DNA from 3 places in the Photobacterium sp. TLY01 genome. Region 3 is predicted to be linked to each of the others. Evidence: predicted binding sites of a transcription regulator. Region 3 holds the regulator's gene; each other region holds the start of a gene.

Region 1 (3,280 bases), 1.0 Mb from region 3:
ATCGCTCATGACTTTCTCCAGTCGATTATGTTCTACCAAGTGTCCTGTTCTCTTTGCCCATTCAGAAAATGGCAATCCGAAGATTGTAGCCTCAGAGAAACAGAAGCGGACTTGATTCCATGAAGACTCAGGCGCTTTACCGCATGCCCGATCGACGTCCTTTTCACCGCGCAAGATGATGATCACCTTGCCAGCCATTCATTTTTACACCCTGACTCACAATATGATCAGGATGGTTGCACACAGACATCACTCATCTGCGATTTTACGCAGCCATTTTACCAAGGAGCCTAGTGGCAAACCATACAACAGGCGTTTCCCTGAGTGGATAATGTGTTGACTCGGCAAGCGGTGATCGTCTTCTGACCGCCCGACCATAGGATTACACTCAAGAGCCGGGCTCAGGAAAAGAAACGTTCGATCAGCCATTGATAAAGCTGTCCGCCAATAAACACGCCGACGATGCCCATCACCCCGGATAATACCGGGGGCGCCGGGATTGGCAGTTTGAGTGCGGAAAACATCAGCCCGACGATCACACCGGCCAGCAAAGCCACGATCACTTCATGCATACGGTCACTCCAGTTATGGGTGCCAGACCGGGAGAGCACAGCGGACCGGCCTGAAAACATTCACCGTTGGAAATACTCACAGAGTGTAGACCGCAGGCAACGAAGTGTCTGCTGACCCCTTAAGCATGCGCGCGAGGCTTGCGTGAAGAAAGAGCCAATTGTCCCTTTTTGCCGGCTTTTACCGGAAATGATTCAGATAGTTACTGTTTCTGTTGACTACCGCCAGCGTCAGCGGCAAAGAAAATGTGAGGCAAAAAAAACGCCACAGCGAGGCTGTGGCGTTTTCAATCTGATTGTTTCTGACTGAATTACAGTGACAGGAACAGACCTGCAATCGTTGCAGACATCAGGTTAGACAGCGTACCTGCGGCAACGGCTTTCATACCGAAGCGGGCAATGTCGTGACGACGGCTTGGTGCCAGACCGCCCAGACCACCCAGCAGGATCGCAATCGAAGACAGGTTTGCGAAACCACACAGGGCGAAAGAAATGATCGCTTTGGTCTTCTCAGTCATCGCTGCGCCAGTTTCAGCAACCAGCAGACCACCATCAGCCACATCTTTCAGGTATGGTGTGAAGTTCAGGTAAGCCACGAACTCGTTCACGACTATCTTCTGACCGATGAAAGAACCGGCAATCTGTGCTTCATTCCAAGGCACACCAATCAGGAAGGCCAGCGGCTGGAAGACATAACCCAGGATCAGCTCCAGCGTCAGTTCAGGCATACCGAACCAACCACCAACACCACCCAGAATACCATTGATCAGGGCAATCAGACCGATGAAGGCCAGCAGCATCGCACCGACGTTCAGGGCAAGTTGCATACCGGAAGACGCACCCGCAGCCGCTGCGTCAATGACGTTCGCAGGCTTGTCATCGTGACCTTCATCATCTTTATCAACGCCCAATTGATCCACAGGCGTTTCTGTTTCCGGCTTGATGATTTTTGCAAACAGCAGACCACCCGGTGCCGCCATGAAAGAGGCTGCAATCAGGTATTCCAGCGGTACACCCATAGAGGCATAACCGGCCAGTACACCACCGGCAACAGACGCCAGACCACCACACATCACCGCAAACAGCTCAGACTGAGTCATCTTAGGTACAAACGGACGCACAACCAGTGGTGCTTCAGTTTGACCCACGAAAATGTTTGCTGTTGCAGACATGGATTCGGCACGGGACGTTCCCAGCGCTTTTTGCAGTGCGCCACCCAGAATGTTAATCACAAACTGCATGATGCCCAAGTAGTACAATACGCTGATCAGTGCTGAGAAAAACACGATAACCGGCAGCACTTTCAGGGCGAAGACGAAACCGCCGCCACCGAAGACTTCAAACATCTTGCCTGAGACCAGACCGCCGAACAGGAAAGAAATCCCCTGATCGCCGTAACCGATCACATTAGCAACGAATTGTGATGCACCATACAGCACATCACGGCCTACCGGCACATACAGTACGAATGCGCCGAAGAAGAATTGAATGGCAAACGCGCCACCCACAGTACGTAAGTTAATAGCTTTACGGTTATCAGACAGCAGCACAGCCACAAGCAGCAGCACAACCATCCCAACCAGGCTCATAAACACGCTCATAGTTTATGGCATCCCTATAGTTAAATTTTGGCGTCTCGACAATTCGGCTCTCTCAAGAGTCGGGCGCATTATACGCATGGCAACTTACAGCATGTAATGCACACATCACACTTTGATTGGAAACCGAGTGAAAGTTGAATATCAAGTGTGATGAAACTCACACCAAAGCACGACCTGATGCATAAAGAAAAGCCAGAGAAATGTCAGAATCATCAAATTTGAGAAGGCAGTGCAAACAAAACTTCTGCATTTTTGCTAGTAGCAGCAGCGAGTACCGCCAATGATTCTGATCTCAGGTCAGCCAGAGCCGCTAACACGAAGGCGACTCTGTCCGGCTGATTTGGTTCTCCCTGGTAACCGGCCAACGGCATATCTGGCGCATCAGTTTCCAGTAGCAGTGCATCAAGAGGTAACTGACTCATTGTAGTTCGAGTTTTGTTCGCTCTGCGATAGGTGATCGTACCACCGACTCCAATTTTGATACCTAGATCAAGAAGTTGAGACGCTTGCTGCAAACTGCCACTGAATGCGTGATAAACCCCTCCCCGAATTGGCGGGCAGGATTTCAGGCAACGGATCAGTTCAGGAAAGGCTTTGCGGCAATGAAGGATCACCGGCAGGTTAAAATGATTAGCGAATTCCAGTTGCCTGAGCAGCCAGTCCATCTGTTGCTGCCTGTCTGCCGCGGCAATCGCAAAATCCAGCCCGCATTCCCCGACCGCTACACAGCGGTTGCCCGCCTCCTGACTAACTTTTTCCAGCATCTTCTCCAGCTGGGCCAGTGTGTCGGCATCATGCTCGGAGGCAAAATACGGGTGCATGCCCAGCGCATAGTAGAGCGCTGGCTGTGCAGGTGGTGCCGGACGGGCACACAGGGTCTGGATAAGCTGCCAGTTTCGCGCCCCGACCGAAGGGATCACGATATGGCTGACACCAACCTGCCCGGCTTTAACCAGATAGGGCTCGGGATCAGCGGCAAACGGCGGAAAATCAAAATGGCAGTGGCTATCGATCAGCTGCACGCGGCTCATCCTCTGGTGCCGTTTCACAGGCCTTCCTTCTGGCAGCGCGCTGCGCCGGATGGCGGGCATCGTCTTCATCATAACGAAC
Region 2 (3,280 bases), 1.4 Mb from region 3:
CGTTTGGGTATCTTTTAGTTAAGCTGCTTCATTAATTGTCGCCGCCTGTAACATCGGTTTTCTTCGCTCCCACTGTGTGATGAAAGCGACTGAGGCGATAATAACCGCGGCTCCCAGCCAAAGTCGCCCGGGTGGCACCCATCCGAAGACGATAAATCCGGCCAGCACGTTCAAAGGCAGTTTGGCATGGTCGAAAGGCTGTACGAAAGAGGCGTCAGCAATGGCGTAGGCTTTAGCAATGGCCCAGTTCGCCAGTGCGGTAAATAACCCGGCACCGACTAGCAGAACCCAGGTGTGCTGACCCACAGGCAGAGTGAAATCAGGCGCCGCAAGAAAAAGGTTAAAAGGCGTGATCAGCACTAGCAGGTAGACAACCATAGTCGTCGGGGAGTCGTGATATGACATCTTCTTCACCATCAGCGAATAACTCGCCCAGAAGAAAGCGGCGCCAACAGGTAGCAATGAAGCCAGATTGAAATTATCGGCCCACGGCTCCAAAATGATCATCGCACCGGCAAAGCCAGCCAGTGTTGCCATCCAGCGAACAAAGCCAACCTTTTCTTTCAGCAGCAAACCCGAACCAACAGTGGCAAACAGAGGCGATGTCATCAGTAGTGCAATGCCTTGCCAGATTGGAACAGGGTACGCCAGCGCCCATAACCACAATTGAATCCCGATCACAGACAAAAACACGCGGAAACAGTGCATACCAAAATGTTGTGTTTTCAGAGCCTGACGAAGACCGATGCTGTGCAGCCAGGGAAGCATGACAAGAAGAGCGATAAAATATTGAATCAAGCCGACTGTGGTCGATGGTAAATGAAAGGTCACACTCAGGTATTGCGCCATGCTATTCACTACGGCAAACGCCATTCCGGCTGTCAGCATCCAGCAAGCGCCCTGAATCGGGTTGTGTCGATGAGTCATAAGGTGTCATTCAGAAAAAATAATCTGAAATCATACTCTGATGAGTGCATAGAAGAAATTGTTAATTGATAAAAAAGCCGACAAAACAGAGTGCTTTGCCGGCTGCAAGGTATTTTTAGTTTGTCATCAGATGGCGGCGTAAGAGAGCGGCATGTCAGGGTTGAAGGTTTCCAGCGTATTCTGGGTATCAGCCAGCAAGCTGATTGCAGAATCCTTCTGCTCAACCAAAGCAGCTTCAACAATATCTGACAGCGGATAGCCCGTCATATTCATATGAATCAGTGCTACCTGGAGTGGCGGCAGGCTCGGGTTAAACGCGGCATTCTCTGCATACATGCCAGAAAACACGCGACCATCCTTCGCTTTCAGCGCAACTCCCGCATAGTTTTTACTGTAGGGGGCATGTGATTTACGGGCAGCGTTGCAGGCTTCTTGCAGCAGCGCATCATCGGTTTCGAATGTCAGCTCATGTGAGCTGTCTGATAACAAAAAGTCGGTAATCCCCAGATCTGACGGGCCAAAGGATTCCGGAAGATAGTCTTGCAGGGCTTTGGGTGAACGTTCGGGTAATTGCACCATGATTGTTTTCGCTGTCGTCAGTTCATTCATGAACTGGCGGCAATGTCCGCAAGGGGAGTAGTTCACGGTAATGTCGCGAATTCCCGTTTCGCCTTTCAACCAGGCATGGCTGATGGCAGCTTGCTCTGCGTGAACTGTTTGTGACATAGACGTCGCACTGAATTCCATATTGGCACCGAAATACAGGCGGCCTGAGTTTCCGCGGGCAATGGCTCCCACATGGAAGTTTGAGAGCGTGGCAATCGAGTAAGCCGCTGCTACTTTCAGCAACTCAATACGTAGCGCTGCATCTGTCAGCTGGCTTTCTTTCATTAACTGTTCGAATTCTGCTTTGCTCAGTGTGGCATCAAAACCCGGAGTGGTAATGATAGGCTTAAGCGCCTGTGACAAGGTGTGTGGCAGGTGCTCTAAAGCGTCCATTACTTCGGTGCGCATACTGATTCTCCTTAATGCATTCACCTACGCATTGTAGTGCGTCAATGAATATATAGGGTGATCTTTGTCACCATTTCATGTTGGTTATTTCATTAATTTGCAAATTAGTGAGTGGTTTCACATGTTTGATGAGATAAGTGTATGTATTTAAATACTCAATAAAGAAAGTTCGCTGTGCTGGTGCCTCGGTAGGCGTAGCACAGCGAAATCGTTCAGTGAAAGCAGGGAAATGAGGGGAAAGGTTGTCAGTGGAAGATAGACAACAACAAGGGATAGATGATTGGAGCAAGTATGGCTGTGATGACACCACAGAGCACCAGGGCCAGTGAACTGAATGCACCGTCTTTGTAATTTTCCTCTGCTGCTTTAGCTGTTCCTAACGCATGTGCTACGGTCCCCATGCTTAATCCCTTTGCCATCGGATGGGTGATCCTGGCGAGTTTAAACAGCGGATAGCCCAATACGGCTCCGAATACACCGGCGATCAGAACCATGACCGCAGCCAGAGACGGTACGCCACCAATTTGTTCCGCGACCGCCATAGCAATGGGTGTCGTCACGGATTTAGGCAGAATGCTCGCGGTCAGCTGTAAATCTGCGCCAAGAGCAAAAGCAATGGCTGTTCCGGTCATCATTGAAAGTATGCTGCCACACACGCTGGCGGTGACGATGACTTTCCAGCGGCTACGGATTTGTGGCAACTGCTCGTAGAGCGGGAAAGCAAGGGCAACGACCGCCGGCTCCAGCAGATAATGAATCCACTTGTTATCGTCAAAATAGACCTCATAGGGCACATTCAGCATCAACAGCAGAGGAATGATCACCACCAGACAGATCAGTAACGGATTCAGAATGGGGTGCTGGTAGCGCTTGGACAATTGACGGGCAAGAATAAAAACAATCAGCGTAACGACTAACCACATCAGTCAGACTCCTTACGCTGCACAAACCAGCCAACGAATAACAGAACCACTAAACTGCTGCCTATGGTACTGACCAGAACCGGTAAAGCATTGGCCTTGAGCAGATCCAGATAATTGATGAGCCCGACGCCAACCGGAACGAATAAAATAGCCATATGACGAATCATCAGATGGCAACCGGGTTTCGCCCAGTTTGGCGGTAGCAGGCCAGCAGACAAAGCACCGAAGAGGAATAACATGCCGAGAATGCTGCCGGGGATAGGGATCTGGGTCAGTGACTGAAACCCTTTCCCGACCATCAGAAAAATGGCAATGATTGCAAATGAACGCAGATAACTCATACACGTCAGGATGATGATGAATGGTGTTGCAATGATACAAAATTGATGAGATCGACACTACGTTTCTTTGCGGCT
Region 3 (3,280 bases):
ACTCTCGTCCAGACTGGGGATCGCTTTGGCACTGACCGGATTTGAGGTATCCACGGTCGGCACCCGCTGAAAGTTGATATGGGTCCGGGAAAACTGTGGCGTGATGTAATTGAGGTAATCATCCATTGAGCGGACAATCGACTCCATCACCGCCTCACGGGAATGGCCGCGATCCCGGGTATCGCGGACGATTTTCTGGATCCATTCCAGGTTGACAATCGGCACCATGCCAATCAGCAAATCGACATGCTGCGCCACGTTGACATCGCCGTCCACAACACCGCCATGGAGCCCTTCATAAAACAGCAGATCAGTATTTTCCGGCAGATCCTGCCAGGGGGTGAATGTACCCGGCATTTGGTTATAGGGCACCGCCTCGTCAAAGGTGTGCAGGTAACGGCGAAACTTGCCGCTGCCATCTTCGCCATACTGGCGGAAAAAGTTGCCCAACTGAGCAAAATCGTTGGCCTGCGGGCCAAAATAGCTGATATGACGGCCTTGCTCTTTGGCTTTGCGGATCTCCACATCCATTTCAGGTCGGGTGAACCGGTGGAAACTGTCTCCTTCCAGCCAGGCCGCATGAATGTTCAGCATGTTAAACATTTTACGGAAGGCTTCCGAGGTGGTGGACGTCCCTGCTCCGGAGGAACCTGTTACTGCAATGATCGGGTGTTTTGCAGACATGACATACCTTGTCGTTAATCCTAACGGAATCAGTTATTAACAGGGTGAATGCAAGCAGTCAAGCTTGCAGCCCTGCCAGTCAGCGCCAGCTTCCGTTTTCTGCTGCCGCTTTTCATTATGGCAGCTTTATTCTGTGCGAAGTGACCGGCGCAGTTTAATATCAACCGTTTCGTGCAGTTCCGAGAACAGAATCACTGCCTCTCCGTTATCCAGTTGCTGTCTGACTTTGGCCACTTTCTGGGCCAGACTCAGCTCCCGGTCGCCATAATCCGTGCCTTCACGCAGCACAAAATGCTCGATCAGGTTATTGAGTGTCTCGGGGTCTAATTCTTGCCAGGGAACGATCATACTGCTCACCGAAAAATAAGTGGGAAAACCGGTACGGCTTTCCCGAACCACCCTTAAGCGGCGACGATTTCATAAGAATGGGTCAGGGTGACCCCTTTACCCAGCATCAGGCACACAGAGCAGTATTTTTCCAGCGAATCACCAACCGCTTTGGCCACCAGCGCGTCATCCAGATCATGACCGGTCACCACGAAATGCAGATTGGCGGAGGTGAAATAACGCGGTGCCTGCTCGCGGCGCTCTGAGGTGATGTTGGCTTCACAGGCGGTGATGGCCTGACCGGCACTTTTCAGGCCGTCAACCACATCGACAGAGCTGCAACCGCCAGCCGCCATTAGCACCAGTTCCATCGGACTCGGCGCCGTTTTGCCGCCGTTACCGTCCATGACCACACTGTGGCCCGAGTTTGACTGGCCGACAAAAGTCAAACCTTCTACCCATTTAACACGTGATTGCATGCGATGCTCCTTACTCCTCAAACCCGCATTTAAAAACTAAGTCACAACTGTGTGATCATGTGCACAGTAATGCGTCCAAAATGTGCATTTATCGTCACCCAATATCAAGCAATGCGTGCCGAAAAAAGTTAAACTCTTGGACTGAATGTTCACATGCGCTTGCAGCCCAGCCGTTGACTGAATATCCTAGTTGGCAAACAATGATATTGTTATACCCAACACCAATTCAAGGAATGACGTTGTTGGGCAACACACTGCAGAGGAAGTTAGTAATATGGTTCCAGGTAAACCGCAAACAGATCCAACCTTGGAGTGGTTCCTTTCTCATTGCCACATTCATAAGTACCCTTCAAAGAGTACACTGATCCACGCTGGCGAGAAAGCGGAGACCCTCTACTACATTGTTAAAGGCTCCGTTGCCGTTCTTATCAAGGACGAAGAAGGCAAAGAGATGATTCTGTCCTACCTCAACCAGGGCGACTTCATCGGTGAGCTTGGCCTGTTTGAAGAAGGCCAGGAGCGTACTGCCTGGGTTCGTGCAAAAACACCATGTGAAGTGGCTGAGATTTCCTTTAAGAAATTCCGCCAGCTGATTCAGGTCAACCCGGACATTCTGATGCGCCTGTCTGCGCAGATGGCGCGCCGTCTGCAAGTCACCAGCCAGAAAGTTGGCGACCTGGCGTTCCTGGATGTGACCGGTCGTATTGCCCAGACACTGCTGAATCTGGCCAAACAGCCAGATGCGATGACTCACCCGGACGGGATGCAAATCAAAATCACCCGTCAGGAAATCGGTCAGATTGTTGGCTGCTCCCGTGAAACCGTTGGCCGCATCCTGAAGATGCTGGAAGAGCAGAACCTGATTTCTGCCCACGGTAAAACCATCGTGGTTTACGGCACACGCTGATCACCTGCTGTGATGCAGCCATTGTGAGTATCAGAAAAGCCGCCTGTGCGGCTTTTCTTGCATTTGAATCTCCGGACCCGCTTTACATCAGGTTCCTCTAGTGACCTCACAGTTTTTCAGTTGCCTTCCTGCATCCTACTGCTACATTTGGCATATCAGTTTTATGTGGATGTAGTGATATGGATATCGAACGTTTTGCCCCGAATGCGCAGCACAGCCAGGTGCCGCCCCGTCCTGTGGTCACTCTGGGCCGTTTCCTGACAGCATCAGTAGAAATGACAGGGTTTCAGTCGCCGCGCCAGTTACTGGAGCAAGAATCCGGTCTGCACTCGGGCATCTTGAGTCGTGACAACGAGGCCTGGATGCTGCCCTTGGATCAGCAGCACTGACATCAGGCATTTCAGACATAAAAAAACAGCGACCCGAAGGCCGCTGTTTTACGTGCATTTCAGCATGGCTGAATCACATATTGGTACTTTCGAAGATTTTATCGGCTGACGCTTCGACAAAGCCCGGATAAAGCTCCCCGTCTGCCTGCGGATAGCGCTTGGCGAACTCATAGAAACCGCCAGGAATGGTGCGTACGCCATCAGTAAAGGACACATCCACACGATCCGCCATGGTCGAGGATTGCTCCAGCATCACTTCCGGATTGCCCTTCACCTCACCGCCAGATTCATTGATGCTGAACCCGTTGTGCCGCAGCAGGCTGTTCACTGCCGCCACTTCGGTAAACTGCTCCAGCTGATTGACGCTCACGGTAAAGTGATTGGCACCGTAACCGTGGGCGGCAACCCAACCGGCATACTCGCTTTCCGCAGCCAGCATTTCATAGGTTGCAAAGTCCAGCTCCCACAAACGGCCGCCATAGAGGAAGGACGCA

Evidence for each region. Region 3 encodes CRP, which controls carbon source genes, mostly activating them, when cyclic AMP is high. Its sites were predicted from a motif close to TGTGANNNNNNTCACA; they were not measured.
Region 1: the regulator CRP is predicted to act here: its motif matches at 2,317-2,332, upstream of LN341_RS12305 (NupC/NupG family nucleoside CNT transporter).
Region 2: the regulator CRP is predicted to act here: its motif matches at 2,048-2,063, upstream of cdd (cytidine deaminase).

What each region holds. Positions count from the first base shown of each region.
Region 1 is NZ_CP090364.1:2,632,505-2,635,784, forward strand. Features, by position in the region: gene deoC (deoxyribose-phosphate aldolase) at 1-9, opposite strand, end outside; gene LN341_RS12300 (XapX domain-containing protein) at 402-572, opposite strand; gene LN341_RS12305 (NupC/NupG family nucleoside CNT transporter) at 881-2,170, opposite strand; gene LN341_RS12310 (TatD family hydrolase) at 2,383-3,192, opposite strand; gene LN341_RS12315 (hypothetical protein) at 3,176-3,280, opposite strand, start outside.
Region 2 is NZ_CP090364.1:1,649,407-1,652,686, reverse strand. Features, by position in the region: gene LN341_RS07965 (DMT family transporter) at 19-927, opposite strand; gene cdd (cytidine deaminase) at 1,054-1,941, opposite strand; gene LN341_RS07955 (CidB/LrgB family autolysis modulator) at 2,187-2,864, opposite strand; gene LN341_RS07950 (CidA/LrgA family protein) at 2,864-3,205, opposite strand.
Region 3 is NZ_CP090364.1:268,597-271,876, reverse strand. Features, by position in the region: gene LN341_RS01280 (phosphoribulokinase) at 1-684, opposite strand, end outside; gene LN341_RS01275 (YheU family protein) at 811-1,032, opposite strand; gene LN341_RS01270 (OsmC family protein) at 1,086-1,490, opposite strand; gene crp (cAMP-activated global transcriptional regulator CRP) at 1,765-2,397, shown strand; gene LN341_RS01260 (hypothetical protein) at 2,577-2,786, shown strand; gene LN341_RS01255 (DUF1338 domain-containing protein) at 2,860-3,280, opposite strand, start outside.